3 regions of the Nocardiopsis alba genome follow, and region 2 is predicted to be linked to each of the others. Evidence: predicted binding sites of a transcription regulator. Region 2 holds the regulator's gene; each other region holds the start of a gene.

Region 1 (10,555 bases), on a different contig from region 2:
CCGCCGACGCGGAGATCGTGGTGGCCGCCGGGAACGACGCCCTCTACCGGCGCCTGTGCGCGGCGATCGACCGCCCCGACCTGGCCGAGGACCCCCGTTACGGCACCAACCCGGACCGGGTCGCCCACCGTGACGCCCTGATCGACGAACTGTCCAAGGTCCTGCGATCGCGCCCGGCCGACCATTGGATGACGGCCCTGGTCGATGCCGGGGTCCCCGTCGGCCGCGTACGCGGGGTCCTGGACGCCCTGCGCACCGCCGACACCTCGGGCGACGACGTCCTGCGCACCGTCGACCACCCCACCGCCGGCCCGCTCGAACAGGTGCGCGCCGGGTTCCGCATGGCCGGGACCCCCGTACCGATGGCCGCTCCCCCGCTGCTCGGTCAGCACTCCGAGGAGATCCTCACCGAGCTGGGGCTGACACCGGAACGCATCGCCGCGCTCGTCGAACGCGGCGCCGTCCAGCGCACCGACGTCCGTCCCGATACCACCGAATGACCCCCGTACCGACCCCGCACAGCACAGAGTCACGAGAGGACATCCGCCCATGAGCGACCCCCGACACAAGGCCGCCGCCCCGGACCCGTACGACTTCCTGGCGGTCGACTCCGAACTGTCCGACACCGAACGCGACGTGCGCGACGCCGTCCGCGGATTCGCCTCCCGCGAGCTCCTGCCGCACGTCGCCGACTGGTTCGAGGCCGGCACCCTGCCCGACCCGCGTGGTCTGGCCAAGGCCTTCGGCGACCTCGGTGTCCTCGGCATGCACCTGGAGGGCTACAGCTGCGGCGGTTCCAGCGCCGTCGCCTACGGTCTGGCCTGCCGAGAGCTGGAGGCGGTCGACTCCGGTCTGCGCAGCTTCGTGTCCGTGCAGGGATCCCTGGCCATGGCCGCGATCCACAAGTTCGGCTCCGAGGAGCAGAAGAACGAGTGGCTGCCGCGCATGGCCGCCGGCGACGCGATCGGCTGTTTCGGTCTGACCGAGCCCGACTCGGGCTCCGACCCGGGCTCGATGCGCACCCGTGCCCGTAAGGACGGCTCCGACTGGGTCCTCGACGGCACCAAGATGTGGATCACCAACGGTTCGGTCGCCGACGTCGCCGTGGTGTGGGCCGCCACCGACGAGGGCATCCGCGGGTTCGTCGTGCCCACCGACACCCCCGGGTTCACCGCCAACGTCGTGCACAAGAAGCTGTCCCTGCGCGCCTCCATCACCTCCGAACTGGTCCTGGAGGGCGTGCGTCTGCCCGAGGACGCGGTGCTGCCCTCCTCCAAGGGGTTGGGTTCCCCGCTGTCCTGCCTGAACGAGGCCCGGTACGGGATCGTGTGGGGCGTGGCCGGCGCCGCCCGCGCCTGCTACGAGGCGGCCCGCGAGTACTCGCTCACCCGTGAGCAGTTCGGAAGCCCCATCGGCGGTTTCCAGCTCACCCAGCGCAAGCTGGCCGACATGGTCGTGGACGTCAACCACGCCGGCATGACGGCGCTGCGCATCGGCCGACTCAAGGACCGGGGCGAATGCCACCACAACCACGTCAGCTTCGGTAAGTTCGCCAACGTGGCGGCGGCCCAGCGGGTGGCGTCCGTCTCGCGCGGGCTGCACGGGGCCAACGGCATCACCCTGGAGTACCCGGTGATGCGCCACATGGTGAACCTGGAGACCGTCGCCACCTACGAGGGGACCGAGGACATCCACGCGCTGAGCATCGGTCAGGCCGTCACCGGGATCTCCGCCTTCCGCTGAGGACTCGTCCGTTCCTGTGCCGGATCTCGCCGATTCCCGGGTGTCATCGGAGGCCGTCACCCACCACAATGGGGAACAGCCGAGTGAGGGAGTAGCCCAGATGGTGAACGAACCGACCAAGCGGTTCGAGGCGACGAGGCTGCGCCGTGTCGCCGACGCGGTCGTCAGCGGCTTCGTCAAGTACGGGGTCTGCCCGCCGGAGATGCACCTGCTCACCACCCGGGGGCGCAGGTCCGGGTTCTTGCGGACCACTCCGGTCAGTGTGCTGGACGGCGAGAACGGCCGGTACCTGGTCTCCCCGTACGGCGAGGTGAACTGGGTGCGCAACCTGCGCAAGGACGGTTTCGCGACCCTGCGTCGGGGTGGTTGGATCGAACTGGTGAGCGTGCGGGAGGCGGCCCCCGAGGAGGCCGGTCCGGCGCTGCGCGAGTATCTGGATCACGGCCGCGCCGCGATCGTGGCCCCGTACTTCGACGCCCCGCCGGAGGCCCCGGTGGAGGCGTTCGTGGCCGAGGCCGATCGGCACCCGGTCTTCCGGATCGTGCGGTCCACGACCATCCGGATCTGAACCGGACACGGGAAGGGCCCCGGCCACCCCCTCGGGTGGCCGGGGCCTTTCTCTTGTGCGAGGCAGGGCCGCACGAGCGACCCGTCCGCGATCAGTTGCGCACGCGGAAGACGTCGTAGACGCCGTCGACCCCGCGCACCGCGCGCAGGACACTGCCCAGGTGGGTGGGGTCGGCCATCTCGAAGGTGAAACGGCTCTGCGCCACCCGGTCCCGACTGGTCTGCACGGTGGCCGACAGGATGTTGACGTGCTGGTCGGACAGGACCCGGGTGATGTCCGACAGCAGCCGGGCCCGGTCCAGCGCCTCCACGTGCAGGGCCACCAGGAACATGGAGTCCTCGGTGGGCCGCCACTCGACGTCGACCATGCGCTCCCGGTCCAGGCTGGCGGCGTTGGCGCAATCGGCCCGGTGCACCGACACCCCGTTGCCCCGGGTCACGAAACCGACGATCTCGTCGCCCGGGACGGGGGTACAACACTTGGACAGACGCGCCCACACGTCCCCGTCGCCGGCCACGACCACGCCCGGGTTGCCCGAACGCTGTCGACCGGCCGCGGCCTTGGAGGGCAGGGAGGACTCGGCGATGTCCTCGGTATGGCTGTCCAGGCCCCCCATGGCGTCGACGAGCTTGCCGACGATGCTCTGCGCGCTGACCTGGCGCTCCCCCACCGCCGCGTAGAGCGAGTCCACGTCCGGATAGCGCAGGTCCCCGGCCAGGGCGATGAGCGCCTCTCCACTGAACAGGCGCTTGACCGGCAGCTCCTGCTTGCGCATGACCTTGGCGATCTCCTCCTTGCCCTGCTCGATCGCGGCCTCACGGCGTTCCTTGGTGAACCAGTGGCGGATCTTGTTACGGGCGCGGGCGCTCTTGACGAAGTTGAGCCAGTCGCGGCTGGGGCCGGCGTCTGGGTCCTTGGAGGTGAGGATCTCCACGGTCTCGCCGTTGTGCAGCTCGTTCTCCAGCGGCACCAGACGTCCGTTGATCCGGGCCCCGACCGTGCGGTGGCCCACCTCGGTGTGCACCGCGTAGGCGAAGTCGACGGCGGTGGCCCCCTGCGGAAGGGAGATGACGTCGCCCTGAGGGGTGAAGACGAACACCTCCTGCACCGACAGGTCGAAGCGCAGCGATTCCAGGAACTCGCCCGGGTCCTTGGTCTCCTGCTGCCAGTCGATGAGCTGGCGCAGCCACTGCATGTCGGTGGTGCCCTTGGCCTTGGCGTCGCCGCCGGTGTTGCGGTCCTCCTTGTACTTCCAGTGCGCGGCGATGCCGTATTCGGCGCGTCGGTGCATCGCGCGGGTGCGGATCTGGAGTTCGACCGGGTTGCCGGAGGGGCCGATGACCGTCGTGTGCAACGACTGGTACATGTTGAACTTCGGCATGGCGATGTAGTCCTTGAACCGGCCCGGCACCGGGTTCCATCGCGCGTGGATGGTCCCCAGGGCCGCGTAGCAGTCCCGGACGCTGTCCACCAGGACCCGCACCGCGATGAGGTCGTAGATCTCGTCGAAGCCGCAGTTGCGGGCGATCATCTTCTGGTAGATCGAGTAGTAGTGCTTGGGCCGGCCGCGTACGGTCGCCTTGAGCTTGGACTCGCGCAGGTCGGCGGAGACCGCCTCGATGACCTCTTGGAGGTAGACGTCGCGGCGGGGCGCGCGTTCGGAGACCAGACGGGCGATCTCGTCGAAGCGCTTGGGGTAGAGGGTGGCGAAGGCCAGGTCCTCCAGCTCCCACTTGATGGTGTTCATGCCCAGGCGGTGGGCGAGCGGCGCGAAGATCTCCAGGGTCTCGCGGGCCTTCTTCTCGCGCTTGGCCCTCTTGGGCAGGTAGCGCAGGGTGCGCATGTTGTGCAGGCGGTCGCACAGCTTGATGACCAGGACCCGGATGTCGCGGGCCATGGCCACGACCATCTTGCGGACCGTCTCGGCCTGGGTGGCCTCGCCGTACTTGACCTTGTCCAGCTTGGTGACGCCGTCGACCAGTTCGGCGATCTCGTCGCCGAAGTCCGCGCGCAGCTCGTCGAGGGAGTAGTCGGTGTCCTCGACGGTGTCGTGCAGCAGGGCGGCGGCCAGGGTGGCCTCCTGCATGCCGAGTTCGGCGAGGATGGTGGCGACGGCGAGCGGGTGGGTGATGTAGGGGTCGCCGCTCTTGCGTTTCTGGTGACGGTGGTGGTGGGCGGCCACCTCGTAGGCGCGCTCGATCAGCCGGACGTCCACCTTGGGGTGGGTGGCCCGCACCGTCTTGATCAGTGGTTCGAGCACCGGGTTCATCGTCACTCCCCGCTGAGCGCCGAGTCGGGCGAGCCTTCTGCGTACTCGCACCGTGGAGGGGGTGGTGGAGGTCGCCTGGCGCCCCGGGATCTCCCGCCCCGAGACGTCGGAGGGCGCCGCATGCTCCGCGGCGCCCTCCGGGCGGTCCCCCTGTGGTCTGTCGGCGGTCGTGGCACGATCGCCATCGGTGTGCCCTCCGGGCACGTCGGCGCGAGCGCCTTGTGGGGCCTGTGGGGCACGGTCCCTCTCGAAGGTACGTTCGGCCGTCTCGGACGGGTTCGCCCGCTCCTGCTCACGTGCGGACGTCGCTCCGGTCGAAACCACTTCGTTTGGCATGCCTACCTCCCGCGGATCCGCCCGGTGGAGCCGGCGTTCGCGGGCTCGGCTTCCGGTGCACGTGTGTCATCAGGGCCGTTCGCCGACGCGGCCGCCGCGGTTCACCTCTTCCCACCAGTCTAGTGGGCCCCGCCCCGAGCGGGCGGGGAGCGGTCCGACCCCCTCGCGTCCCTCGTTCCCACCACTTCGGTGGTACGCGTGGTGACCCGGGTCACCAGGTACGTCACACCGAGTGTCGGAGTAGATCAACGAGGACGGACCGTCGCGCTATTCCCCGTGAGGCGACAGCCGAGGAGAGGATCTCCGGTCAGACCGAGAGGAGGATGTGCGGCTCCACGTCGGGCAACATCTCGCGCCCTCGGAGCGCTGCGAGCTCCATCAGGACGGAGAATCCCACGACCGTACCACCCGCCTTGCGGACCAGCTCCACCGCGGCCCTGCCGGTGCCGCCCGTCGCGAGGACGTCGTCGACGATGAGCACACGGGCGCCCGGAGCGATCGCGTCGGCGTGGATCTCGACGGTCGCGGTGCCGTACTCAAGATCATAGGACCGGTCGATGGTCTTCGCGGGCAGTTTCCCGGCTTTGCGCGCGGGAACGAAACCGGCGCCCAACGCCATCGCGATCGGGGCGCCGAAGATGAACCCCCGCGCCTCCAACCCGACGACGTGGTCGACGCCCTCCGCGCGGAAGGGGGCCGACATCCCGTCGACGGCCGCGGCGAAGGCCTCCCTATGGGCGAGCAGCGGGGTGATGTCCTTGAACAGGATCCCCTCGTGCGGGAAGTCGGGGACGTCACGGATCCGGGACTCGATCAGGGCGAGGTCCACGGCGATCTCCGGGGTCACGGTGTCGTCGGGCATGGCGGGTGGTGCCTTCTTCTATGGGTCGGTTCGATGGGGTCACCGAACGACGGCGGTACCGGACCCGGAGTGCCGGGGCCGGTACCGAAGTCTGTGGTGCGTCCCGTGGGACGGGTGTTCAGCCCTTGGGCTTGTCGTCGTCGCCGAAGTCGGGACGGTCCTCGACCGGGGTGTCGTCGGCGGCCGGGGTGATGACCTCGCCGACACCGGCCTTGAGCATGCGGATACGGGTGCCCGGAGCGATCTCCAGCAGCACGTCCTGGTCGTGGATCTCGACCACGGTGGCGAAGATGCCCGCCTTGGTCATGACCTCGACGCCCGGGACCAGTGCGCTCTGCATCTGCATCTCCTGCTGGCGACGCTTCTGGTTCGGGCGCCAGAAGAGCAGCCAGAAGACCAGGAGGATCAGCACGAAGGGAAGCAGCATGCCGAAGATGCTCTGCTCACCCTGAGCGGCGTCTGCGAGATTAGTAAGGCCCTGCACGGGGGCGTCCTTCCTGACGTTTCTCGTGGGCGACGGCTGCCGGTTGGGACACCCGCGACGACCACCTTTCGGGCCGCCCCGACCACGGCGGTCGGTTTCCTACCCGGGGTGTACAACGCACCAGGGTGTCAACTCGTTCCGCCGATGTCGAAACGACATCTCACGGGGCGATCCCCGCTCTCGACCGGTTCGCCCAGTTTACGTGGCGGGGGTCACCGACCACCAACCTCCAGGGTTCGACCCGCTAACGGTTCGTTCACGCGGCCCCGGTGTCGGCGGCGTCCTCCACGCGGCCCGCGCCGAAGGCGGCGTCGGGCGGAGGGGTCAGCCCCATGTGCTCCCACGCCTGGGGGGTGGCGACCCGACCGCGCGGGGTGCGGGCCAGGAAGCCGGAACGGACCAGGAAGGGTTCGGCGACCTCCTCGACGGTCTCCGCCTCCTCCCCCACCGACACGGCGAGGGTGGAGAGCCCGACGGGGCCGCCGCGGAACCTGCGCATCAACACGTCCAGGATGGCCCGGTCCAGTCGGTCCAGCCCGAGGGCGTCCACCTCGTACAGGTCGAGGGCGGCCCGGGCGTTGTGGAGGGTGAGGTCCCCGTCCCCGCGCACCTCGGCGTAGTCGCGCACCCGGCGCAGCAGCCGGTTGGCGATACGGGGCGTGCCTCGGGAGCGGCCGGCGATCTCCCGAGCGGCCTCGGGGTCCAGGGGAGCGCCCAGCAGTCCGGCCGAGCGGTACAGGATGCGCTCCAGTTCGTCGGCGTCGTAGAAGTCCATGTGCGCCGTGAACCCGAAGCGGTCGCGCAGCGGGGCCGGGAGCATACCGGCCCGCGTGGTCGCCCCGACCAGGGTGAAGGGGGCGATGTCCAGGGGGATCGCGGTCGCGCCGGGCCCCTTGCCGACCACCACGTCGACACGGAAGTCCTCCATGGCGACGTAGAGCATCTCCTCCGCGGGGCGGGCCATGCGGTGGATCTCGTCGAGGAAGAGGACCTCTCCTTCTTGAAGGGTGGACAGCACCGCCGCCAGGTCCCCGGAGCGTTCGATCGCCGGGCCGGAGGTGATGCGCAGCGGCACGCCGAGTTCGGCCGCGATGATCATGGCCAGGGTGGTCTTGCCCAGCCCCGGGCCACCGGACATGAGGATGTGGTCGGGCGCCCGATTCCGTCGCTGGGCGCTGTGCAGGACGAGGGAGAGCTGTTCGCGGACCCGTTCCTGGCCGACGAAGTCCTCCAACGAGCGGGGGCGCAGCGCCCCCTCCAGTCGACGTTCGTCGACGTCGGCCTCGGGCGAGACCGCCTCGCGTTCGTGCATGTCCGTCGCCTCCTCTCCTGAAGGTCCCTAGATCCGGCTGAGCTTGCGCAGGGCGCTGCGCAGCAGGACCGTGACGTCGTCGGTGTCGGCGGCCTCGTCGGCCACGGCCGAGGCGGCGGCCTCGGCGTCCTTGGCCGACCAGCCGAGGTTGACCAGGCCGGAGACCACCTGGCCGCGCCAGGCCCCGTTCGCCCGGCCGTTCGCCGTGCCCTCGGTCCCGGGCAGGGTGCCGTCGGTGCCGATGGGCGCGTCGAGTTTGCCGCGCAGCTCCAGCACGATGCGCTGGGCCCCCTTCTTACCGATGCCGGGGACCCGGGTCAGGGCGGCGGTGTCCTCGGTGTGCACGGCCTGGCGCAGGCTGTCGGGGCTGTGCACGGCGAGCATGGCCAGGGCCAGTCGGGGGCCCACCCCCGACGCGGTCTGCACCTGCTCGAACACGTGCTTCTCGTCGTCGTCGACGAAGCCGAAGAGCGTGAGGGAGTCCTCCCGCACGACCAGGCTGGTGGCGACGGTGCCCTCGTCGCCCACGTGCAGTCGGGACAGGGCCGACGGGGTGCACTGGACGGTCATGCCGACACCGCCGACGTCGATGACGGCGCTGCCCGCGCCGCGTGCGGCCACCCGGCCGGTGAGGAACGCGATCATCTGCTGTGGGCACCGGGAGGGGCGCCCGTCTCCTTCCTGGGGGCGGTGTCACCGGCCCCGCGCGCGGCGGGCCAGCTCCACCTTGCGGGCGAAGTCCTGTTGGGCCTGGGCGACCCGTGCCTGGGCGCCGCCACGCCAGATGTGACAGATGGCCAGGGCCACCGCGTCGGCGGCGTCGGCGGGCTTGGGAGGTCCGTCGAGTCCGAGGATACGCGCCACCATGGTGCCGACCTGCGCCTTGTCGGCTCGGCCACTGCCGGTGATGGCGGCCTTGGCCTCGCTCGGCGTGTGGGTGGCCACGGGCAACCCCCGGCGGGCGGCGCAGACCAGGGCGAGGCCGCTGGCCTGGGCGGTGCCCATGACGGTGCTGAGGTTGTGCTGGGCGAAGACGCGTTCAACGGCGACCGCCTCGGGCTCGTACTCGTCGAGCCACTCCTCGATCCCGCGTTCGACGGCGAGGAGGCGCTGCGGGAGTTCGGTGTCGGGCGAGGTCCGGATGGCGTCCGCGGACAGCAGGCGCAGGGGGCGTCCGATGGACCCCTCGACCACCCCGATCCCGCAGCGGGTCAGCCCCGGGTCGATCCCCAGCACGCGCACGTGGTCACCTGTTCCCTCGGTCCGTCGAACGTTCGTTCGCACCATGCTAGCGGCGCATGACGACAGCGCCGTCGCGCACACGCGCGGCCTCGCGGGGAAGGCGACGAAGGCGCGTGTCGGGGTCGGGGGCCGGCACCTCTCCGGACCTAGCGTGAGCTCATGACTTCCATCGAGGATTCCGAGGTCCGTGACTTCCTGCTCCAGGGGACGCGTACCGGCAAGGTCGCCTACACCTCCGCCGACGGCCGTCCGTTGGTGGCACCGGTGTGGTTCGTCATCGACGGCGACGCGCTGGTCTTCAACACCGGGAAGGAGACGGCCAAGGGACGTTCGATCGCGCGCGACCCCCGTCTCACCCTGCTGGTCGACCTGGAGGAGGATCCCTACGGGTTCGTCCAGGTCCAGGGCGAGGCGGAGGTGTCGGAGGATACGGGCGAGCTGTTGCGCACCGCCACCGCGATCGCCCGCCGCTACATGGGGCCCGAACGCGCCGAGGAGTTCGGAAGGCGCAACGGGGTGCCCGGCGAACTGGTGGTGCGGCTGCGTCCCACCAAGGTGATCGCCGCGATGAACATGACCGGCTGAGGGTCGGACGTACGAACGCCTGTGGCCGTCCCCGGAAGGGCACGGCCACAGGCGTCACCGGCCCCGGGGCCGGTCGGTCACCGCGATCGAGCGGCCGGGCTCAGAGCTCGGCCATGACCTCGTCGGGGATGTCGGCGTTGGTGAAGACGTTCTGGACGTCGTCGGAGTCCTCCAGGGCGTCCACGACGCGCAGGACCTTCTTGGCTGTCTCGGCGTCGACCGGGACCTCCATGCTCGGCAGCCAGTTGGAGTCGGCCGAGTCGTAGTCGATGCCGGCCTCCTGGAGCGAGGTGCGCACCGAGACCAGGTCGGTGGCCTCGCAGATGATCTCGAAGGAGTCGCCGATGTCCTCGACCTCTTCGGCGCCGGCCTCCAGGACCGCCATGGTGACGTCGTCCTCGTTGGTGCCCTCCTTGGGCACGATCACGACGCCCTTGCGGTTGAACAGGTACGACACCGATCCGGCGTCGGCCATGTTGCCACCGTTACGGGTGACCGCGACGCGCACCTCGGAGGCCGCGCGGTTGCGGTTGTCGGTGAGGCACTCCACGAGCAGGGCCACACCGCCGGGGGCGTAGCCCTCGTACATGATGGTCTGCCACTCGGCGCCGCCGGCCTCCTCGCCGGAGCCCCGCTTGCGCGCACGTTCGATGTTGTCGGCGGGGACCGAGTTCTTCTTCGCCTTCTGGATGGCGTCGTAGAGCGTCGGGTTCCCGTCGGGGTCCCCACCACCGGTACGCGCGGCCACCTCGATGTTCTTGATCAGCTTGGCGAAGAGCTTGCCGCGCTTGGCATCGATGACGGCTTTCTTGTGTTTGGTGGTGGCCCACTTGGAGTGGCCGCTCATGCGTGTCCTTTCACGATGTCGACGAAGAGGCGATGGATGCGCGTGTCGCCGGTGAGTTCGGGATGGAAGGACGTGGCCATCAGGCCGCCCTGTAGTACGGCGACGATCCTACCGGCCTCGCCTGGACCGGGTACGCGTCCGAGGACGGTGACCTCGGGTCCCACCCGTTCCACCCAGGGCGCCCGGATGAAGACCGCGTCGAAGGGCTCGTCCCCGATCCCGTCGATCCGCACACCGGTCTCGAAGGATTCGGTCTGACGTCCGAAGGCGTTGCGTCGGACCGTCATGTCGATCCCGCCGACGGTCT
Region 2 (10,555 bases):
CTTCGTCGCGGCGGTGCCCAAGGAGGTGGAGGAGGCCGCCTACATCGACGGGGCCTCGTGGCCGCAGATGTTCTGGAAGGTGCTGTTCCCGTTGGTGGCCCCGGGTCTGGTGGCGACCGCGATCTTCTCCTTCATCGTGGCCTGGAACGAGTTCGTGCTGGCGATGACGTTCATGACCCAGAGTCAGAACTACACGGTCGCGGTCGGGCTGCGGCAGTTCTTCGGCCAGTACTCCAACGACTGGGGCCACGTCATGGCCGCCTCCACGATCATCACCATCCCGGTGATGATCTTCTTCATCCTCGTCCAGCGTTGGCTGGTGGCGGGGCTGGTGCAGGGTGCGGTCAAGGGCTGAGGCCGCTGTCATCGACACGAGATCGAGGGGCCGCCCGGGCGGGCGGCCCCTCGTCCATGCCCGCTCCGGATCAGCCCTCGCGCAGCTCGCGCTTGAGGATCTTGCCGGTGGAGGTCATCGGCAGCTCGGTGCGGAACTCGAACTCGCGCGGGTACTTGTAGGCGGCCAGACGCTCCCTGGCGAAGGCGTCCAGTTCCTCGGCGGTGACCTCGGCGCCCTCCTTGGGGATCACGAACGCCTTGATCTCCTCGCCGTGGGTGTCGTGCGGCACGCCCACGACGGCGACCAGGCCGACCGCGTCGTGGGTCATCAGGACCTCCTCGACCTCACGCGGGTAGACGTTGTAGCCGCCGCGGATGATCATGTCCTTGGAGCGGTCGATGATGAAGTAGAAGCCGTCGTCGTCACGGCGGGCGATGTCGCCGGTGCGGAACCAGCCGTCCCTGATCACCTCGGCGTTGATCTCGGGGCGGTCGTGGTAGCCCTTCATGATCAGGTGGCCGCGGATCGCGATCTCGCCGACCGGGTCCTCGTCGCCCTCCTTCTCCTTGACGACCTCGTTCCAGTCGGGGTCGATCAGCCTCATCTCCACGCCCCAGACCGGGCGGCCGATCGAGCCGGGCTTGGCCCCGGTCGCGGGGTTGTTGAAGGAGGCGACCGGCGAGGTCTCGGAAAGGCCGTAGCCCTCCTTGATCCCGACCCCGAAGAGCTCGGTGAAGTCCTCGGCGAGCCGGGCCGGCAGGGCCGAACCACCGGAGACGGCGTCCACCATGTTCGCGGCGATCCCCTCGAGGTCGTAGCGGCCGGGCTCGGCGGCCCGGGCGGCGTTGAGCAGACCCCAGTACATGGTGGGCACCCCGGCGAAACCGGTGACGCCCTCCTTCTGCATCAGGCTCAGGGCCTGATCGCCGTCGAAGCGCGGCAACAGCACCATGGTGCCGTGCCGGTACAGGGCGGCGTTGAGCATCACCGTCTGCCCGAAGATGTGGAACAGCGGCAGGACGACGAGGGAGACGTCCCGCCCGTCCGGGTGCGGGTTGACCAGGCCGGCGGCGACCACCGCGTTCATCATCAGGTTGGTGTGGCTCAGCTCCGCCCCCTTGGGGCGGCCGGTGGTGCCGCTGGTGTAGATGATCACGGCGGTGTCGTCGCCGTTGGACTGGACGGTCTCGAACGTGCCGGGCATGCCGTCCAGGGCGGCCCAGATGGTCTCGGCGCCCTCGATGGTGGACTCGGTCGCCCCCGCGGTGGCGGGCATGTCCACGAAGAGCTCACAGCTCTCCACCTGTTCGAAGGCGTCGAAGGACCGCTGACCCAGCGGGAGGTCGGGCGTGCCGGTGAAGGCGAAGAGCGCCTTGGCCCCGGAGTCCTCCAGGTGGTAGGCGATCTCCCGGGGGGTCAGCAGCACGTTGAGCGGCACGACCACGGCGCCGGCCTTGAGGGCGCCGAAGTACACGAAGGGGAAGTAGGGCAGGTTCGGGCTGGCCAGCGCCACCCGATCGCCCGGCCGGACGCCCCGGGCCACGAGCAGGTTCGCGACCTGCGAGGCGATCATGTCGGTGATCGCGTAGTTCAGGCGCGTGTCGCCGAAGACCAGGCACTCCTTCTCGGGTACGGAGCGCGCTCCGTCCTCCAGAAGTGTGGACAGGTTGAACATGGGGGCCTCCCGCGGCAGATGATCCGGACAGGTGCGAGCAGGGTCGATGTGACCTGCGTCGCGTGTTCTGCGCCACTTTGACGGAAGAGTAACAAACCGCGCGGTCGGTGGGGAGGGCGTGAAGGGGTGGGGACCGACCCGTGTGTCAGAGGGGGGCGGGTGCGCCGGAGGCGGCGGGGAAGAGGGCTTCGACGGGGGACGGCAACCGCTAACCTGAAGAGGACAGACAGACCGAGGAACGGCCGAGGAGCCGCACGTCCCGCACGGGTCATGGAACGGCGGCACCCCTCCTCCCGCTTCGAGGGAGATCCGTTTCCCCCACCCGCGTCGACGCGGGAGCACCCACGAAAGAGATCTGATGACAGCGGTAGACGGCGACCAGACGACGGGCGACACCTACGACGCCCGCGCCCTCCAGGACAAGTGGCAGGCGCGCTGGGCGGCCGAGCTTCCGTTCCAGGCGAGCGAGGACCCCGGAGACGACCGGCCCCGCTCCTTCGTGGTGGACATGTTCGCCTACCCCTCCGGTGACCTGCACATGGGACACGCCGAGGCCTACGCCATCGGCGACGTGATCGGCCGCTACCGCCTCCAGCGCGGCGACAACGTCCTGCACCCCGTCGGCTGGGACTCCTTCGGCCTGCCCGCCGAGAACGCGGCGATCAAGAACAACTCCCACCCGGAGAAGTGGACCTACGCCAACATCGAGACGCAGGCCGCCTCGATGGGCCGCTACGGCGTGGCGGTGGACTGGTCCCGTCGTATCCACACCAGCGACCCCGAGTACTTCAAGTGGAACCAGTGGCTGTTCACCCGCTTCTTCGATCGGGGTCTGGCCTACCGCAAGGACGGCCTGGTCAACTGGTGTCCCCAGGACCAGACCGTGCTGGCCAACGAGCAGGTCGTCCAGGGCCGCTGTGAGCGCTGCGGCGCCGAGGTCGAGCGCCGCGCCCTGAACCAGTGGTACTTCAAGATCACCGACTACGCCCAGCGCCTGCTGGACGACATGGACCAGCTCGATGGCGGACGTTGGCCGGACGAGGTCCTGGCCATGCAGCGCAACTGGATCGGCCGCTCCACCGGCGCCGACGTCCACTTCGAGATCGAGGGCCGGGACGAGCCGGTCACCGTCTTCACGACCCGCCCCGACACCCTGTACGGAGCGACCTTCTTCGTCGTGGCAGCCGACGCCGAGTTGGCCGAGGAACTGTGCGCCCCGGAGCAGCGTGAGGCCTTCGAGACCTACCGCTCCGACGTCGCCAAGCTCTCCGACATCGAGCGTCAGACCACCGAGCGCCCCAAGACCGGTGTGTTCCTGGGCCGGTACGCCGTCAACCCGGTCACCGGCGAGCGCATGCCGGTCTGGGCCGCGGACTACGTCCTGGCCGGATACGGTCACGGCGCGATCATGGCCGTCCCCGCCCACGACCAGCGCGACCTGGACTTCGCCCTGGCCTTCGACCTGCCCGTGCGGGTCGTGGTCGAGACCGGCGAGCCCGACCCGGCCGAGACCGGCGTCGCCACCGCCGGCGAGGGCGTCCTGCGCGACTCCGGTCCGCTGGACGGCCTGTCCAAGGACGAGGCCATCGAGCGCATCATCGAGGTGCTGGCCGAGCGCGGCACCGGCGAGGCCACGGTCAACTACCGTCTGCGCGACTGGCTGCTCTCCCGCCAGCGCTACTGGGGCACCCCGATCCCGATCGTCCACTGCCCCTCCTGCGGCGAGGTCGCCGTCCCCGACGAGCAGCTCCCCGTCACCCTGCCCGAGCTCAAGGGCGCCGAGCTGGCTCCCAAGGGGATCTCCCCGCTGGCCGCGGCCAAGGACTGGGTGGAGGTGGACTGCCCCTCCTGCGGCGGCCCGGCCGAGCGCGACACCGACACCATGGACACCTTCGTGGACTCGTCCTGGTACTTCCTGCGCTACTGCTCCCCGCACCTGGACACCGCCCCCTTCGACACCGAGGCGGTCAACAAGTGGGGCCCCGTCGACCACTACATCGGCGGTAAGGAGCACGCGACCCTGCACCTGATGTACGCGCGCTTCTTCACCAAGGTGCTGCACGACATGGGCATGCTCGACTTCACCGAGCCCTTCGCCCGTCTGACCAACCAGGGTCAGGTCATCAACGAGGGCCGGGCGATGTCCAAGTCGCTGGGCAACGGTGTCGACCTGGGCAAGGAGATCGACGCCTACGGTGTGGACGCGGTCCGCCTGACCATGCTCTTCGCCTCCCCGCCCGAGGAGGACGTGGACTGGGCCGACGTGTCCCCGACCGCGGCCCTGAAGTTCCTCAACCGGGCCTACCGCGTCATGCACGAGGCGGGCGCCGCCGGTACGCCGGGCGCGGACCCCGCCACCGGCGACGTCGAACTGCGCCGGATCACCCACCGCTCCATCGACCAGATCACCGCCCTGATCGAGGACAAGCGCTTCAACGTGGCGATCGCCCGTTGCATGGAGCTGGTCTCGGCCACGCGCAAGGCGATCGACTCCGGCCCCGGAGCCGGGGACCCGGCCGTGCGCGAGGCCGCCGAGTTCGTGGCCGTGGCCCTGTCGCTCTTCGCGCCCTACGTGGCCGAGGAGGGCTGGGAGAAGCTGGGGCACGTGGGCACCGTGGCCGCCGGGAACTGGCCCGAGGCCGACCCGGAGCTGCTGGTCCAGGAGACGGTCACCTGTGTCGTCCAGGTGCAGAACAAGGTCCGCGACAAGCTGGCGGTGGCCCCCGACATCTCCGACGAGGAGCTGGAGCGTCTCGCCCTGGCCTCGGAGAAGGCCCAGGGGTTCATCGGTGACAAGACGGTCCGCAAGGTGATCGTCCGCGCGCCCAAGCTGGTCAACATCGTCGTCGGCTGACGCGCCCGACGGGGGCGGTGGTCGCGACGGTGATCACCGCCCCCTACGGTTGTCCTGAACACGTATTGGGAGGCGGTGGCCGAGTGGGCTCTTCGGCGGCGGGTGGTGGGCTTGGACCCCGACCGTGGACGCGGGCGCTGATCATCGGGGCGGGGGCCGTGCTGCTCGCGGGGGCGGCCGTCGGCGGTGGTCTCGTACTCGCCGGGGACGATCCCGACCGGCCCGACGGGGACGACGTCCTCGCCTCGGCGCCCACGTGCGCGTCGATCCCCGAGGACGCGGTGCTCTCGGCCCTTCCCGGAGCGACCCCCGAGACCGAGGGCCACGGCCCCCTCGCCGGCGGGGAGAGCAGCACGTGCGTGTGGACCTCCCTGGCCCCCGACGGAGAGGGGCGGGGTTCCCTGCGTGTGGACCTGTCCGCGCGCTTCACCGACGCCTCCGCCGAACCCGTGGTCACCGGCGAGCGGGCGGCGGTCCTGGCCCGTGACGCCGCCGTCCCGGTCCGCGGGGAGCAGGTCGACCTGGCCGGAGGAACCGAGGCCGGGGTCTGGCGCGGACGACTGCCGGGCACCGCCGAACTCGCCTTCCAACGCGACAACATGCTGGTCCGGGTCTCCTACGTGGGGGAGGCCGACGGGGAGCCGGTGTCCTTCGGCAGGGCACGCGACACGGTGGTGGACTTCGCGGCCCGGCTGGAGGAGACCCTGTGAGCGTTCCCCCGTACGGGGCCGCCGACCCGGGGACACCGCCACCGCAGAGCCGTGTGTTCGCCACCACCGCCCTGGTGGTCCTGGCCCTGATCGTCCTGGCCGCCTCCGGTCTCCTGGCCTGGTACCTGTTGACCTCGGGGGGTGAGCGCGGAGAATTCGAGGCCGCCCCCGAATGCGGGATCGGGCGGACCGAGGTCCTCGACGAGATCGTCCCCGACCACCGGCTCGAGGTCGAGGAGACCGTCGGTACCGCTCAGGACACCTTCGGTACCGGCTGGCAGTGCCGCTGGGCCACCCCGGAGGGGGAGGGCGCCTCCGTGCCCGCCGCCGCCACCCTCGTCCTGGTGGCCGCCCCGGTCGAGGGAGGGCCGGACGTCGCCTCCGGCACCCTCTCCTCCACCGCGCAGGGGCACGAGCCCGAACCGGTCGACGACCTGGGGGACGAGGCGCTCCGGTGGGTCGAGACCGGGGCCTTCGAGGTGGGCTGTACCGGGGTGCGGGTCTCCAACCTGTACGTCGAGACCTGCTACACCGCCGCCACCGACTACGAGGCCACCGGATCGGTCGACGGGGAGAGCGCGGCCGAGGACGCCGAGCGTCTGGCCCGTTCGATCGTGGCCGAGCTGCCCGAGGGCACCGCGGCCGACTGAGGGCTCACCAGAGCCCGTCGACGAACCTCTCCAGGGCCGGGGCCACGTCGGGGGAGAAGGGCCGGTCGCCGTCGAGGGCGGCCGCGCCGGGGGAGTCGTCGTACTCGCGCAGGACGTGGTCGGTGCCGGGCAGGTCCACCCGCTCGGCGTCCTCGAACCCGGTCATGAGCCGATCGATCTCGTCCCGGGGGATCTGGGCGTCCTCCTCGCCCCACAACACCAGGACCGGGGTGTCGTCCGGCAGGTCGCGGGCGAGGTCGACCGGGTCGAAGGCGTCGATCCAGGCGAGGAAGTCCTGGTTCTGAGGCGCGAAGATCCCGGTCGGGTCGTACATGTCCAGTTCGTCTCCGGCGCGGACGAGGGCGCGGGCCGTCCGGATGTCGGAGAGGATCATCGCGGCGTCGGACTCGTTCACGGCGCCCTGGGCCTCGGCGGTGCGGACCTGCTCGGTGATCTGTCGGTCGATGACGTCGAGCATGCGGGCCCCGGGCGGGGCGGCCAGCACCAGGGCGGGGTCGGCGTCCTCCAGCACCTCTCGGGCGCGCAGGGCGAACAGGGCGCCTTCGCTGTGGCCGACGATCAGGGTGCGTTCGGGGTCCACCTCGGGCTGGGCGATCAGCTCCTCGTAGGCGGCGGCCATCTGGGCGTCGAAGAGCAGGGGATCGATGTCCTCGCCCATGGCCTCGACGGTCTTCTCGTCCCAGGTGTCGGGGTCGCCGCTGCCGAACTTGTCGTAGCGCAGGGAGGCCACCCCGGCGCCGGCCAGGACCCGGGAGAGGTTGAGGTTGGTGTCGGCCTCGGGGCGGCCGTCGCTGTTGCCGTTCCGGTTCGTCGGCCCGCTGCCGGAGATGATGAGGGCGCCCGGCACCGGCTCCCCGTCCGGGGATTCGGGGTGGGTGAAGGAGCCTTCGACGGTGAACCCGCCGCCCTCGAAGGTCACGTCGCGGCCGTCGGCGGAGAGCCCGGGAGGTTCGGGCCCCTCGTCGCCGGGGGAGCAGGCGGAGGCGGACAGCGCGACGGCGATCACGGCCGACGTGAGGAGGGTACGTCGGGAGGAACGGTCGGGGAGGGCGGGAACACGGACACGAATGGACACGTTCTTCAGAGTATCGGCCGGTCCGTGGGCCGCGCCCTCCACCGTTCGCGGAGGGGGTCAGACGCGGCGCATGACCGTGACGACCTTGCCCAGGATGGTGGCCTCGTCGCCGTCGATCGGCTCGTAGGCGTCGTTGCGCGGCATCAGACGCACGTGACCGTCGGCCCCGCGGTGGAACACCTTCACGGTGGCCTCGTCGTCCAGCATGGCCGCGACGATGTCGCCGTTCTCGGCGTTGGGCTGCTGGCGGACCACCACCAGGTCGCCGTCGGTGATGGCGGCGTCGGTCATGGAGTCGCCGACCACGGTGAGCATGAACAGACGCCCCTCGCCGACCAGCTGACGGGGCAGCGCCAGGACGTCCTCGACCGACTCCTCGGCCAGGATCGGGCCGCCCGCGGCGATCCGTCCCACCAAGGGCACCGAGGCGGCGCGGGTGGCGTCGGCGGTGAGCTGGTCGTGGGTCAGGCTCTGGCCCTCGTCGCGGCCGGGAACGCACAGTTCCACGGCGCGTGGCCGATTCTGGTCACGGCGCAGGTAGCCCTTGCGCTGGAGCACCTTGAGCTGGTGGGCCACGCTGGAGGGGCTGGAAAGGCCGACCGTCTCGCCGATCTCCCGGATCGAGGGCGGATAACCGCGTTCGCGAACATAACGCTGGATGCAGTTGAGAACGCTCTGTTGGCGCGCGGTGAGTTTGGGGGCGACGGGCGTGACACCGCCCGTGTCACCCACGGGCGAAAGAACGGTGGTGTTTCCGGAGTGATCGGCTCCGGGGTTGTCCTCCGGCACGGCCGGGCCTCCTCGGTGTTCGGTTCGGTCAGGGCCTGTTCGGGTGTCCGGTGCCGGCCCTGCCGACCGGCTGGTCCGCGGGGTGGTGAAACCGGCGTGAAAACAAGGTCAAGATTAGTCGTTGCACACGGTGATATCAAACAAGCGTTCGAGGGTCGTGGAGATATGACCGGGCCTTTTCGATGGACGTTTTCGGGTCCCCTCGATCGGGCGTTCGCGCGTCTTCGTCCGAGGGTGTTCGGCCAATGTCGAAAACGGCTTTCCGGGGGTCGGTCCGAGGGCGGTATGGGGTTCGTCTCGTGGAAGTCGGTCGAGGGTCCGAACGGGCCGGAAAGGCCCGCCTCGTAAGGGGCGGACGCCGCTCCGGCGGATCGCCGGACGGAGGGCGCGCGCCCTCCGTTCCCGTAGTCTTGACGCCGGTGTCCGGCACCGCCCCGCCCCCGTCTCCACCCCCCTCTCCGAGCGCCCCGCGAGGGTCCTCGACGCGAGCCCGGGAACACGCCGTCGTCAAGGTTGCGACCCGCGCTGCGGAGGGCTAGGTTCGACCACAACATCTGGTGTTGCCGATGGGGCTTGCGCCTAGAAGTTGTGGTTAAGTAGACCTACGGGTCGTTGTTCGGGTCGAGGGAAGCAGGTGAACCGGGATGCACTGTCCGTTCTGCCGCCATCCGGACACCCGGGTGATCGACAGCAGGTCCACCGACGACGGCGCGGCCATCAGACGCCGCCGCACCTGCCCGGTCTGCGAACGCCGCTTCACCACGCAGGAGACCGTCCTGCTCATGGTCGCCAAGCGCTCCGGGGTCACCGAGCCCTTCAGCCGCACCAAGGTCATCGCCGGCGTCCGCCGCGCCTGTCAGGGGCGCCCGGTCTCCGAGGACGCCCTCGCCAAACTGGGGCAAAAGGTCGAGGAGGAGATCCGGTCCAGAGGCGTGGCCGAGGTCCCCGCCCACGAGATCGGGCTGGCCATCCTCGGCCCGATGCGCGACCTGGACGAGGTCGCCTACCTGCACTTCGCCAGCGTCTATCGGGGCTTCGAGAGCCTGGCCGACTTCGAGGCCGAGATCGCCGGTCTGCGCCGTGACCGAGGGGAGGACCCCTCGAAGCGGGAGGAACCGTCCGAGGGGAACGGATCGCCCCGACCCGCGATCGACACCACAACTTCGGGCTAGCAGTCCGGACGTCCATCGCGACGTCCGGAGCCATCATCCCGGGTGGTCGACCTCACGGCGAGGGAGCACGCCGCCGTGGTCGACCCACCCCGCCACCAGGGACATCCGCGCGGGCATCAGCGTTTCCGCGCACGATCAGTATTTCGGGGAGACTCCGTCATGACGGAAACCACCAGCGGCCCTACGGGACGCAAGGGCAAGGGGTCGCGCAAGGGCCTGAAGATCAAGCGGGTCTTCACGACCGCCGGTACCCACCCCTACGACACGCTGGAGTGGGAGCGTCGGGACGTCGTCATGACGAACTGGCGCGACGGCAGCGTCAACTTCGAGCAGCGCGGCGTGGAGTTCCCCACGACCTGGTCGGTGAACGCGACCCAGATCGTGGCCAGCAAGTACTTCCGTGGCGCGCTCGGCACCCCCGAGCGCGAGTGGAGCCTCAAGCAGCTCATCGACCGCGTCGTCGGGGTCTACACCGACACCGGTCGTAAGAACGGCTACTTCGCCTCCGACGAGGACGCCGAGGTCTTCGACCACGAGCTCAAGTACGCGCTCGCCCACCAGCTCTTCAGCTTCAACTCGCCGGTCTGGTTCAACGTCGGCACCACCTCCGCCCAGCAGGTCAGCGCCTGCTTCATCCTGTCCGTCGACGACACCATGGAGTCGATCCTGGACTGGTACAAGGAGGAGGGGATCATCTTCAAGGGCGGTTCCGGCGCGGGTGTGAACCTGTCCCGCATCCGCTCCAGCAAGGAACTGCTCACCTCGGGCGGCACCGCTTCCGGTCCGGTCTCCTTCATGCGCGGCGCCGACGCCTCCGCCGGGACCATCAAGTCCGGTGGCGCCACCCGCCGCGCGGCCAAGATGGTCGTGCTGGACGTCGACCACCCCGACATCGAGGAGTTCGTCGAGACCAAGTCCCGCGAGGAGCACAAGATCCGTGCCCTGCGCGACGCCGGCTTCGACGTGGACCTGGGCGGCGCCGACATGTTCAGCGTCCAGTACCAGAACGCCAACAACTCGGTCCGGGTCTCCGACGCCTTCATGCGCGCGGTCGAGACCGAGTCCGACTTCGGTCTCACCTCCCGTACCACCGGCGAGGTCATCGCGACCGTCGACGCCAAGGGCCTCTTCCACCGCATGGCCAAGGCCGCCTGGGAGTGCGCCGACCCGGGCATCCAGTACGACGGCACCATCCAGGACTGGCACACCAACCCCGAGACCGGTCGCATCTCCGCGTCCAACCCCTGCTCGGAGTACCTGTCCCTGGACGAC
Region 3 (10,555 bases), on a different contig from region 2:
TCCGAGGCCCCAGCGCGGGCGGATTCACCGCTCTCTCCGCGGTGACCGGCGACACCTTCGCCTGCGGGGTCTCCTATTTCGGGGTGACCGACCTCCTGGGACTGACCCGGACCACCCACGATTTCGAGTCGCGTTTCCTGGACAGCCTGGTGGGCACCCTCCCCGGCTTCGTCGAGACCTACCGGGAGCGGTCGCCGATCAACCGGGTCGACGAGATCGACGTACCGGTCCTGCTGCTCCAGGGCCTGGACGACCCGGTCGTCACCCCGGACCAGGCCTTCCGCATGGCGACCGGTCTGGGATCGCGCGGCGTACGGCACGCGCTCTTGGAGTTCGAGGGAGAGGCCCACGGGTTCCGCGGCGAGGAGGCGCGCGTGCGCTCCCTGGAAGCGGAACTCGCCTTCTACGGCGAGGTGTTCGGGTTCGAGACGGACGTGCCGTCCCTGGAATTGAGCACCGTCCCGCCAGAGCCCCGGGTCGAGAGGGCCGAGGCGACGACGGACGAGGCTGTGGGTGAGGACGAGGAGGACGATCTCCCCGTCGCGGAACGACTTCCCGAGGTCACCCCGGCCGCCGGGGTCGACGCCGAGACCGGAGAGCCCGCGCGGCCTCGGGAGTGAGAACGTTCGGGCCCGTACGGGCCCGACGAACCGAGGGCATGCGCTCGGTGGCCGCTTCGGCCCGTGTCCACACGGGCCGGGAGCGCTCGGGCCGCCGCGAGGGGTGGAGCGGCCTCCTCACAGGTCCGGGTCGGCGAGGAGGTCGCTCTCCTCGCCCTCGGCCTCCAGCTCCTCGCGGACGAGGCGATAGGACATCCCCGCCGGATATCCCTTGCGGGCCAACGCCCCCAGGGCACGTCGGATCCGTACCTCCTGGTCGCGCCCCCGGGTGCCGGCCAGTTTCTTACGGGCCAGGGCCCGAGCGGCCTCCCGCTCGTCCTCGTCGTCGATCTCGGCGACCGCCTCCCGTACGGTCTCCTCCTCCACGCCCCGGGTGCGCAGCTCTCTGGACAGAGCACGACGGGACAGACCACGGCTGTGGTGTCGGGAGGAGACCCACCCGCGCGCGAAGGCCGCGTCGTCGATCAGCCCGGCCTCCTCGATCCGGTCGAGGACCCGCGTCACGACCTCCTCCTCGTAGCCCCGACGGTGCAGGGAACGGTCGAGTTGGGCGCGGGTGCGCGGAGAGTGCGTGAGCATACGCAGGACCAGGTTCCGGGCCTTGTTCTCCATGTCCTCTCCGGACGGGCCCGCGGGCCCGTCCGGGGACTCGTCGGCGTTCACCGGATCCCGTCCGGTGCGGTCGGACGACCGTCGCCGCTCAGGCATCCGTCGCGGGCGCCTTCGCGGTCTTGACCGTCGTCTTCTTGGCCGGAGCGGCCTTGGTGGCGCTCTCCTTGGCCGGTTCGGTCTTGACCTCGTTCTCGGGGCCGGAGGCGCTGTCGTCGCCCGAGGGCACGCCCAGCTTCTCCTTGATCTTCTTCTCGACCTCGTTGGACATGTCGACGTTCTCGCGCAGGAACTTGCGGGCGTTCTCCTTGCCCTGTCCCAGCTGGGTGCCCTCGTAGGTGTACCAGGCGCCCGACTTGCGCACGATGCCGTGCTCGACACCGAGGTCGATCAGGCTGCCCTCACGGGAGACCCCGACACCGTAGAGGATGTCGAACTCGGCCTGCTTGAAGGGCGGCGCGACCTTGTTCTTGACCACCTTGACCCGGGTCCGGTTGCCGACCGCGTCGGTACCGTCCTTGAGGGTCTCGATCCGACGCACGTCCAGACGGACCGAGGCGTAGAACTTGAGCGCACGTCCGCCCGAGGTGGTCTCGGGGGAGCCGAACATGACTCCGACCTTCTCGCGAAGCTGGTTGATGAAGATCGCGGTGGTACCGGTGGAGTTGAGCGCGCCGGCGATCTTGCGCAGCGCCTGCGACATCAGCCGGGCCTGGAGACCCACGTGGCTGTCGCCCATCTCACCCTCGATCTCGGCCCGGGGCACCAGGGCCGCCACGGAGTCGATGACGATGATGGAGATGGCGCCGGAGCGGATGAGCATGTCGACGATCTCCAGCGCCTGCTCACCGGTGTCGGGTTGGGAGAGGAGGAGGTCGTCGGTGTTGACGCCGATCTTCTTGGCGTACTCGGGGTCCAGGGCGTGCTCGGCGTCGACGAAGGCGGCGATACCGCCCTGTTTCTGGGCGTTGGCCACCGCGTGCAGCGCGACGGTGGTCTTACCGCTCGACTCCGGGCCGTAGATCTCCACGACCCTGCCCTTGGGCAGTCCTCCGATGCCCAGGGCCACGTCCAGCGCGATGGCGCCGGTGGGGATCGCCTCGATCGGCGGGCGGTCGTCGTCGCCCAGGCGCATGACGGAGCCCTTGCCGAACTGCCGCTCGATCTGCGCGAGCGCTGTTTCGAGAGCCTTGTCTCGGTCTCCAGAAGCCACGGGATTCCCCTGTTGGGTCGATGCTTTCTTCTTCATGATGCGCATGACGCTACGCGCTCGGTACGACAATCGCGACGCTCAACGTCCGCTCTCGGTGCACCCACCCTACCCGAACTCCTGTTCGATTCAGGGCCGGCACTCCGTGCCTTCTCCGTTCAGCGGGCCGTCGCGGGGAGGTCGAACGCGTCGCACACGGCACGCCAGACCTCCTTGGCCGCGATCCCGTCGGCCAGGGCGCCGTCGACGGTGCGCGAACCGAGCCCCTCGATCACGTAGTCCTTGGCCAGACTGTGCGCGTAGGCCTCGCCGAACTGCTCGTACATGTTGTTCCAGAAAACGGTGAGTCTCATCGGCCCCAGTATGGGTGATCGCCGCCCCCTCACGGAGGTCGTCCACAGGACGGATCGCGTCGCTTCGGGAGGCGGGCGTGTCCTCGCCCCCGTTCCGTCACCGGTCTTGGGCAGACTGACCGGATGACCGATGTGACCGATCCCCTGGCACCCTTCGGCCCGGCGACGCGGACCTGGTTCGAACGGGCCTTCCCCTCCGGCCCCACCCCGGCCCAGGCCGAGGCCTGGGCCTCGGTGTCCCGAGGCCTGGACACCCTGGTGGTGGCCCCCACCGGTTCGGGGAAGACCCTGTCGGCCTTCCTGTGGGCCCTGGACCGGCTGTCGCACACCCCTGTGCCGGAGGAGCGTTCTCACCGGTGCCGGGTGGTGTACGTGTCCCCGCTGAAGGCCTTGGCCGTGGACGTGGAGCGCAACCTGCGCCGCCCCTTGGCCGGGATCGCGGAGGAGGCCGAGGCGTCGGGCGAGTCGTTGTCCCCGGTGACCGTGGGCGTCCGCACCGGGGACACCCCCGCCCGGGAGCGCCGCGCGTTGGCCTCGCGCCCGCCGGACGTCCTGATCACCACGCCCGAGTCCCTGTTCCTGGTGCTGACCTCCAAGGCCCGGGAGGGGTTGGCGGGGGTGGAGACGGTCATCATCGACGAGGTGCACGCGCTCGCCGGGACCAAGCGAGGGGCCCACCTGGCGTTGAGTCTGGAGCGGCTGGGCGCCTTGACGGAACGTCGTCCCCTGCGGATCGGTCTGTCGGCCACGGTCCGCCCCCGTGAGGCCGTGGCCGGATATCTGGGCGGGGCACGGATCGTCGCCCCGCCGGACACTCCGAGGATGGAGCTGAGGGTGGAGGCCCCGGTCCCGGATCTGGACGAGCCGGGCGGCCCGCCCTCCCCGTCCGAGGGGGCGACGTCAGACGCCGGGGCACGAGGGTCGGTATGGCCGCACGTGGAGCGCCGGGTGCTGGACCTGGTGGAGGCGCACCGCTCCACCATCGTGTTCACGAACGGTCGCCGCTCCGCCGAGAGACTGTGCGCCCGCGTCAACGACCTGTACGCCGAACGCGTCGGCGCGACCCTGCCCGTCGAGGAGGTCGCCGCGCTGGTCTCCGGACAGTCGGGGCAGGGCCGGGGAGGAGAGGCCGTCATCGCCAGGGCCCACCACGGGTCGATGTCCAAGGCCGAGCGGGCACGGATCGAGGACGACCTCAAGGCGGGCCGGCTGCGCTGCGTGGTGGCCACCTCCAGTCTGGAACTGGGGGTGGACATGGGCGCCGTCGACCTGGTGGTGCAGGTGGGCGCTCCCCCGTCGGTGGCGAGCGGTCTGCAACGGGTGGGGCGCGCCGGCCACCACGTGGGCGAGGTGTCGCGCGGGGTGTTCCTGCCCACCCATCGAGGCGATCTGTTGGCCTCCGCCGTGATCGCCGGTCGGATGCGCGAGGGCGGGATCGAACGCCTGGAGGTGCCGCGCGATCCGTTGGACGTGCTGGCGCAGCAGATCGTGTCCATGGTGGCGATGGACGACTGGACGGTGACGGATCTGGCGGCGTTGGTACGCCGGGCCTCTCCGTACGCGGACCTGTCCGATCGGGTTCTGGACGCGGTGCTGGACATGGTGTCGGGGCGTTACCCGTCGGACGAGTTCGCCGAGCTGCGCCCCCGTCTGGTGTGGGACCGGGAGGAGGGGATCCTGCGGGCCCGCCCGGGGGCCCAGCGACTGGCCGTGATCGGCGGCGGGACGATCCCGGACCGGGGGCTGTACGGGGTGCACCTGGTATCGGACGGGTCGGGAGGGGCTCCCACCAGGGTGGGCGAGCTGGACGAGGAGATGGTGTACGAGTCGCGGGTGGGCGACGTGTTCGTCCTGGGTTCGTCCTCCTGGCGGATCGAGGCGATCACCGCCGACCGGGTCCTGGTCTCTCCGGCGCCGGGGCGACCGGGGCGGCTGCCGTTCTGGAAGGCCGACACCACGGGGCGTCCCGCCGAGCTGGGCCGCGCGGTGGGGGCTCTCGCGCGTGAGCTGGGTTCCCGGTCGGAGGAGGAGGCGCTGACGCTGGCCGGTGAGAGCGGGGCGGGCCCCTGGGCCGCGGAGAACCTCGTGGCCTACGTGGCCGAACAGCGCGAGGCCACGGGCGAGGTCCCCGACGATCGCACGGTGGTGATCGAACGCTTCCAGGATCAGGTGGGCGATTGGCGCGCGGTGGTGCACTCCCCCTGGGGCGCCCGGGTGAACGGGCCGTGGGCGATGGCGATCGCCGCCGGGCTCCGGGAACGGTTCGGAATCGACGCGCGGGTGGTCCACGGTGACGACGGGATCGTGCTGAGCCTTCCGGACGTGGCCGAGGGCGGGATCGGCCGTCTCGGCGAGCTGGTGGACCTGGTGTCCCTGGACCCGGAGACGGTGGAGGGGACCGTCGCCGAGGAGCTCACCGGGTCGGCGCTGTTCGCCTCCCGGTTCCGCGAGTGCGCGGCGCGGGCCCTGTTGTTGCCCAGGCAGAGGCCGGACCGTCGGATGCCCTTGTGGCAGCAGAGGTTGCGGGCCGGGCATCTCCTGTCGGTGGCGGGACGGTACGGATCGTTCCCGATCGTGTTGGAGACGGTCCGCGAGTGCCTGCGCGACGTGTTCGACGTACCGGCGTTGACGGAGCTGTTGACCGACCTCCGGGCGCGACGGATCCGTGTGGTGGAGGTGCGCACCCCTCGGGCCTCTCCTTTCGCCCGGACGTTGTTGATGGAGTACACGGCCGCGTTCCTGTACGAGGGGGACGCCCCCGCGGCGGAGGCGCGGGCCCAGGCGCTCACCCTGGATCCGTCGTTGCTGCGGGACCTGTTGGGCGGCGCGGATCTGCGGGAGCTGTTGGACCCCGAGGTCGTGGAACGCATCGACGGTCTGTTGCAGCGGACCGCCGCCCCGGTGCGGGACGAGGAGGGGACGGCCGACCTGCTGCGCGAGGTCGGACCGTTGAGCGACGAGGAGGCCGAGGCCCGAGGGGTCCGCCGGGAGTGGCTGCTCGATCTGGAACGGGCCGGACGCGCGGTGCGCGCGAGGGTGGCCGGGGTGGAGCGCTGGTGCGCGGTGGAGGACGTGGCCCGTCTGCGCGACGCCTTGGGAGTCCCACCGCCTCCGGGGGTGCCCGAGGCGTTCCTGGAGCCGGTGGAGGCCCCGCTGCTCGACCTGGTCTCCCGGTACGCGCGCACGCACGGACCGTTCACCGTGGAGGAGGCGGCGTCCCGGCTCGGGGCGGAGGACGGCGTGGTGGAGGAGGCCCTTCGGACCCTGGAGGATCGAGGTCGGCTGTCCCGGGGCGGGTTCCGGCCCGGCGGTTCGGGGACCGAATGGTGCGAGGTCGACGTGCTGCGCCGGTTGCGGCGCGGGTCGATCGAACGGTTGCGTCGCGAGGTGGAGCCGGTCGCGCCCGAGGCGTTGGCGACGTTCGTCCCACTGTGGCAGCGGGCCGCTCCGGGCGAGCGGTCACGCGGTCCGGACGCGGTGTTCGAAGCGGTGGAGTCGCTGAGGGGGACCCCTCTGGTGGCGTCGAGCCTGGAGTCCCTGGTGCTGCCCGCCCGTGTGGAGGGGTACGTCCCGGCGGAGTTGGACGCCCTGACCCAGGCGGGAGAGGTGCTCTGGGCCGGCGCGGGGTCGTTGCCGGGCGGGGACGGGCGGCTGATGCTGTTCCCCGCCGAGGACGCCCCGTCGCTGACGCCCGAACCCGTCCCGCCGGAGGAGGGGTCGATGACGGCGACCGTCCTGGAGGTCCTGCGGGGCTCGGGGGCCCTGTTCTTCCGGGACGTCGCCGACCGCGCCGCCCGTGCGTCGGGGGGCGCGTCGGTCTCCGACGCCGACCTGGTGGCGGCCTTGTGGGAGCTGGTGTGGGCCGGATGGGTCACCAACGACACCCTGGCCCCGCTGCGCGCGTCGTCGGGTTCGGGCCCCGTGCCGAGGCGTTCGTCCTCGCGCGGGCGTCGACGTCCGACGTTGCCGACCCGTTCGGGCCCTCCCACCGTGGCCGGGCGTTGGTCGTTGCTGCCCGCCCCCGACCCGGACCCGACCCGGCGCGTACTGGCACGGGTGGAGTCCCGGCTGGAACGCGACGGTGTGCTGGTCAAGGGGCGGCAGGGCCAGGGGTTCACTTCGGACGAGTATCGGGTGCTGCGCTCCCTGGAGGAGGCGGGCCGGGTCCGTCGGGGGTACTTCGTGAAGGGTCTGGGCGGGGCCCAGTTCGCCCTTCCCGGAGCGGTGGACCGGCTGCGCGCCTCGTCCCGCGAGGCGTCGGACGGGGCGTTGGATCCCGTGGTGCTGGCCGCCTCGGACCCGGCGAACCCGTTCGGCGCCGCACTGCCCTGGCCCGAGGCCGCCCGGAGCGGGGAGGGCGGCCGTCCGGGGCGCAGCGCGGGGGCCGTGGTGGTGATCGACGGAGGTCGGCCCACCCTGTACCTGGCGAAGGGCGGGCGGACGGCCACGACGTTCGGGGCCTCTCCCGAGGCGTTGGTCCGGGCGACCCGAGCGGTGGCCGGGCTGATCGGCGAGGGCTCGCTGGAGTCGTTGACGGTGGAGCGTGCCGACGGCGGGGAGGTGTTCGGCACCCCGTTGGACGCCGCTCTGGTGGCGGCGGGTTTCCACGTCACCCCCAAGGGGCTGCGGATACGGCGTTGATCGTCGAGGTGGGCCGGGCTCCGGAGGAACGACCCGAAGGTCCTGTTTGAGAGAATGGGCCCATGACCCCCACAGATCCCTTCGATCCCCGGCGTCCGACCGAGGACCTCTCCCGCTCCGGGCGGCAGAGGTTCACCGACCGTTACGAGATCCGTGACGAGCTCGGCAGCGGCGCCATGGGCACGGTGTGGCGTGCCCACGACACCCGGCTGGACCGCGAGGTGGCGATCAAGGAGGTCCACCTCCCCGACGGCATGCCCCCTCGTGAGCGTGAACGCGCCCGGGCCCGCATGATCCGCGAGGCCAGGGCCGCCGCCCGCGTCCCCCACCCCTCGGTGGTGACCGTGCACGACGTGCTGGAGGTGGACGGGGTCCCCTTCATCGTCATGGAGCTGCTGTCGGGCGAGTCTCTGCGCGACCGTCTGGCGCGGTCGGGTCCTCTGTCCGAGACCGAGGTCGAGCGGATGGCCCGCCCCTTGTTGGGCGCGCTGTGGGCGGCCCACCGGGTGGGGGTGGTCCACCGCGACGTCAAGCCCGCCAACATCATGCTGGTCGACGGCGGGACCCGCCCCGTGCTGACCGACTTCGGCATCGCCAACCTGCCCGACCACGGCGGGACCGCTCTGACCGGGACGGGGACCGTGCTGGGGACCGCCGCCTACGCGGCGCCCGAACGGTTGGAGGACGAGGACGCCGGTCCGATCTCGGACCTGTGGAGTCTGGGCGCCACCCTGTTCGCCGCGCTGGCCGGAGAGTCGCCCTTCAAACGGGAGACTCTCACCTCGACGCTCACGGCCGTACTGACCATGCCGATTCCACCGCCGCCCGCCCGGGGGCGATTGTCGGAGGTGGTCTCCGGTCTCCTGGCCCGTGACCCCCGTGCGCGTCTGGTGCCCGAGCGGGCGCTGGCCCTGCTCGACTCCCCCACCCCGAGCACGTCGCCGACGCCGGTGCCGCCGCCTCCGAGCGGGCGCCGTGACCTCCGGGCCCCGTTGTGGATCGGTTCCGTGGCCCTCGTGCTGCTCTCCCTGGGCGGCCTCACGGCCTGGAGCCTGCTCCCCGATCGGGAGGCGGAGGGCGAGGCCGCCGTCGACGTCTCGGACGTGGAGAGCCCCTCCCCCACCCCGTCGGCTTCGGAGGAGGTGGGCACGGTGTCACGTGAGGACGTCCCCGAGGGGTTCGTCCGGTTCCGGGACCGGAGGGTGGAACTGCTCGTCCCCGAGGACTGGGAGGCACGGGAGGCCGAGCAGGAGGGCGCCTCGGGGAACACCCGACTGGCGGGGTACGAGTTCGACACCGGGGTGGAGACGGGCACGGCGACCGTCCTCGTCAACCGCTACGACCTTCCCCTCTACGACGCGGAGGCCGCCGTGCTCCGTATGGAGGAACTGCTCGAGGGGGACGATTCCTTCGACGAGGTCGAACGATTGGCGCTGGACGTGACCCCCGAGCGGGACGGTGTCGACAGCGCCGTCTACGAGGTGCTCTTCCGCCACGAGGAACGTGAGGTCCCGGAGCGCTGGATGTTCACCCGGGAGATGACCCGACACGGCGGGAGCATGTCCTACAGGGTCAGCCTCAACTTTCCCGCGGAGCTGCGCGAGGAGTACCGGGACGACTTCGAGGTCGTGCTGGACTCCTTCACGCCCCTCACCGACGACGAGGGCGACGAGACCGAGTAGACGCACGACCGCGCCCCGGCGGGTGAGGAGGGCCGGGGCGCGGGAACGTCGTGGATCCTTCGGTTCGCTCCTCTCAGACGGTGGAGGAGAAGACCTCTTCACGGGCGCGCTCCAGGCCGTGCAGCAGGGCGCCGCGCACCACCGGACTGCCCTGGACCGACCCCAGGGCCACCTCGGGGGTGTTGGGGGCTATACGGGCGGTGGCGGCCTGGACCCGTTCGGCGAGCTTGGCGCCACCGGCCATGGCCACGTCCCCGCCGAGGACGACCAGGCCCGGGTCGATGATCACGCTGACGGCGGCCACACCTCGGGCGAGCCGTTCGGCGAAGGCGTCGAGGAAGGCGTCGCCCTCGGGGCTGTCGGAGGCCGCGGCCCGCGCCACCACCTCGGTGACGTCGTTCCCGGTGAACCCGTGCTCCGCGGCGAGCCGGACCACCTGCTTGGCCTTGACCAGGGCCTGGAAGCCGTGGGGGAGGTCGCGGTCGCCCGCCTCCTGAAGCGACTCGTATCCGCCGGTCAGGCCCACGTCGCTCGGCATGGGGGCGCCGGGAACGGGCAGGTAGCCGATCTCTCCGGCACCGCCGGAACGGCCGCGGTGGATACGGCCGTCGATCATCATGGACATGCCGACGCCGCCGGCGGCGCTGAGCCAGATGAGCACGAACTCGTCGTAGCCGACGGCGGCGCCCTCGGAGTGCTCGGCCAAGGCGGCCAGGTTGACGTCGTTCTCCAGCATGACCGAGCGGGCGAGGTCGGTCCTGAGGGTCTCCAGTACCCCCTCGTGCCAGGACATGAGGTCGAAGGAGAAGCGGATGTCGCCGGTGCGGGGGTCGACGACGCCGGGGGTGCCGATGACGCAGGCGCGGACCTTGTCGAGGGGGACCTTGGCGGAATCGACCAGACGCATCACCGCGGTGTGGACGAGGGAGACGGGGTCGTCGGAGGTCGTGGGGTCGACCGAGACGTCACTGATGATGCGGCCGGTGATGTCGGCGATGGTGGCGGTGACCCGACTCGCGCTCACGTCGAGGACGGCCACATAGGCGCTTTCGGGGACGACCGCGTAGAGGGCCGCGTTGGGTCCGCGTCCGCCCGCCCGGCTGCCCACGACCCGGACGAGGTCGCGTTCCTCCAGACGGGCGAGGAGTTGGGAGGCGGTCACCTTGGACAGCCCCGTCCTCGTACCGAGTTGAGTCCTGGTCAAAGGTCCGCCGGACAGCAGTAGTTCCAGCGCCGCTCGATCATTGAGCTGGCGCAGCAGCCGGGGAGTCCCCGGACGTTGAGACATAACCGTGACACCTCACCCTGTTTTTATTAGGAAAGTTTCCTGTTAATTTAACTCACAACCTCACAGGAGGTCACGTCCCGGCAGGTCCGTGATGGTTTCGGACCCCGGTTCCCGCGCCGGCGGGGCGATCAGGAAGTGCTGTCCCAGCACAC

Evidence for each region. The regulator LexA, encoded in region 2, represses DNA repair genes until DNA is damaged. The targets are predictions, from matches to a motif close to TCGAACANNTGTTCGA.
Region 1: the regulator LexA is predicted to act here: its motif matches at 8,841-8,856, upstream of ruvC (crossover junction endodeoxyribonuclease RuvC).
Region 3: the regulator LexA is predicted to act here: its motif matches at 2,552-2,567, upstream of recA (recombinase RecA).

The regions. Positions count from the first base shown of each region.
Region 1 covers NZ_BAZE01000001.1:468,588-479,142, forward strand. The annotation lists gene TR33_RS01965 (CaiB/BaiF CoA transferase family protein) at 1-500, shown strand, start outside; gene TR33_RS01970 (acyl-CoA dehydrogenase family protein) at 550-1,743, shown strand; gene TR33_RS01975 (nitroreductase/quinone reductase family protein) at 1,844-2,311, shown strand; gene TR33_RS01980 (RelA/SpoT family protein) at 2,403-4,580, opposite strand; gene TR33_RS01985 (adenine phosphoribosyltransferase) at 5,224-5,778, opposite strand; gene yajC (preprotein translocase subunit YajC) at 5,897-6,205, opposite strand; gene ruvB (Holliday junction branch migration DNA helicase RuvB) at 6,519-7,574, opposite strand; gene ruvA (Holliday junction branch migration protein RuvA) at 7,602-8,219, opposite strand; gene ruvC (crossover junction endodeoxyribonuclease RuvC) at 8,268-8,816, opposite strand; gene TR33_RS02010 (PPOX class F420-dependent oxidoreductase) at 8,976-9,401, shown strand; gene TR33_RS02015 (YebC/PmpR family DNA-binding transcriptional regulator) at 9,502-10,248, opposite strand; gene pdxT (pyridoxal 5'-phosphate synthase glutaminase subunit PdxT) at 10,245-10,555, opposite strand, start outside.
Region 2 covers NZ_BAZE01000012.1:150,107-160,661, forward strand. The annotation lists gene TR33_RS20720 (carbohydrate ABC transporter permease) at 1-355, shown strand, start outside; gene TR33_RS20725 (long-chain-fatty-acid--CoA ligase) at 426-2,012, opposite strand; gene leuS (leucine--tRNA ligase) at 2,371-4,866, shown strand; gene TR33_RS20735 (hypothetical protein) at 4,950-5,576, shown strand; gene TR33_RS20740 (hypothetical protein) at 5,573-6,226, shown strand; gene TR33_RS20745 (alpha/beta hydrolase family protein) at 6,231-7,322, opposite strand; gene lexA (transcriptional repressor LexA) at 7,380-8,054, opposite strand; gene nrdR (transcriptional regulator NrdR) at 8,756-9,283, shown strand; gene TR33_RS20760 (vitamin B12-dependent ribonucleotide reductase) at 9,443-10,555, shown strand, end outside.
Region 3 covers NZ_BAZE01000001.1:663,323-673,877, forward strand. The annotation lists gene TR33_RS02805 (S9 family peptidase) at 1-620, shown strand, start outside; gene TR33_RS02810 (regulatory protein RecX) at 738-1,328, opposite strand; gene recA (recombinase RecA) at 1,321-2,442, opposite strand; gene TR33_RS02820 (DUF3046 domain-containing protein) at 2,598-2,792, opposite strand; gene TR33_RS02825 (ATP-dependent helicase) at 2,916-7,433, shown strand; gene TR33_RS25645 (serine/threonine-protein kinase) at 7,496-9,115, shown strand; gene TR33_RS02835 (ROK family transcriptional regulator) at 9,189-10,403, opposite strand.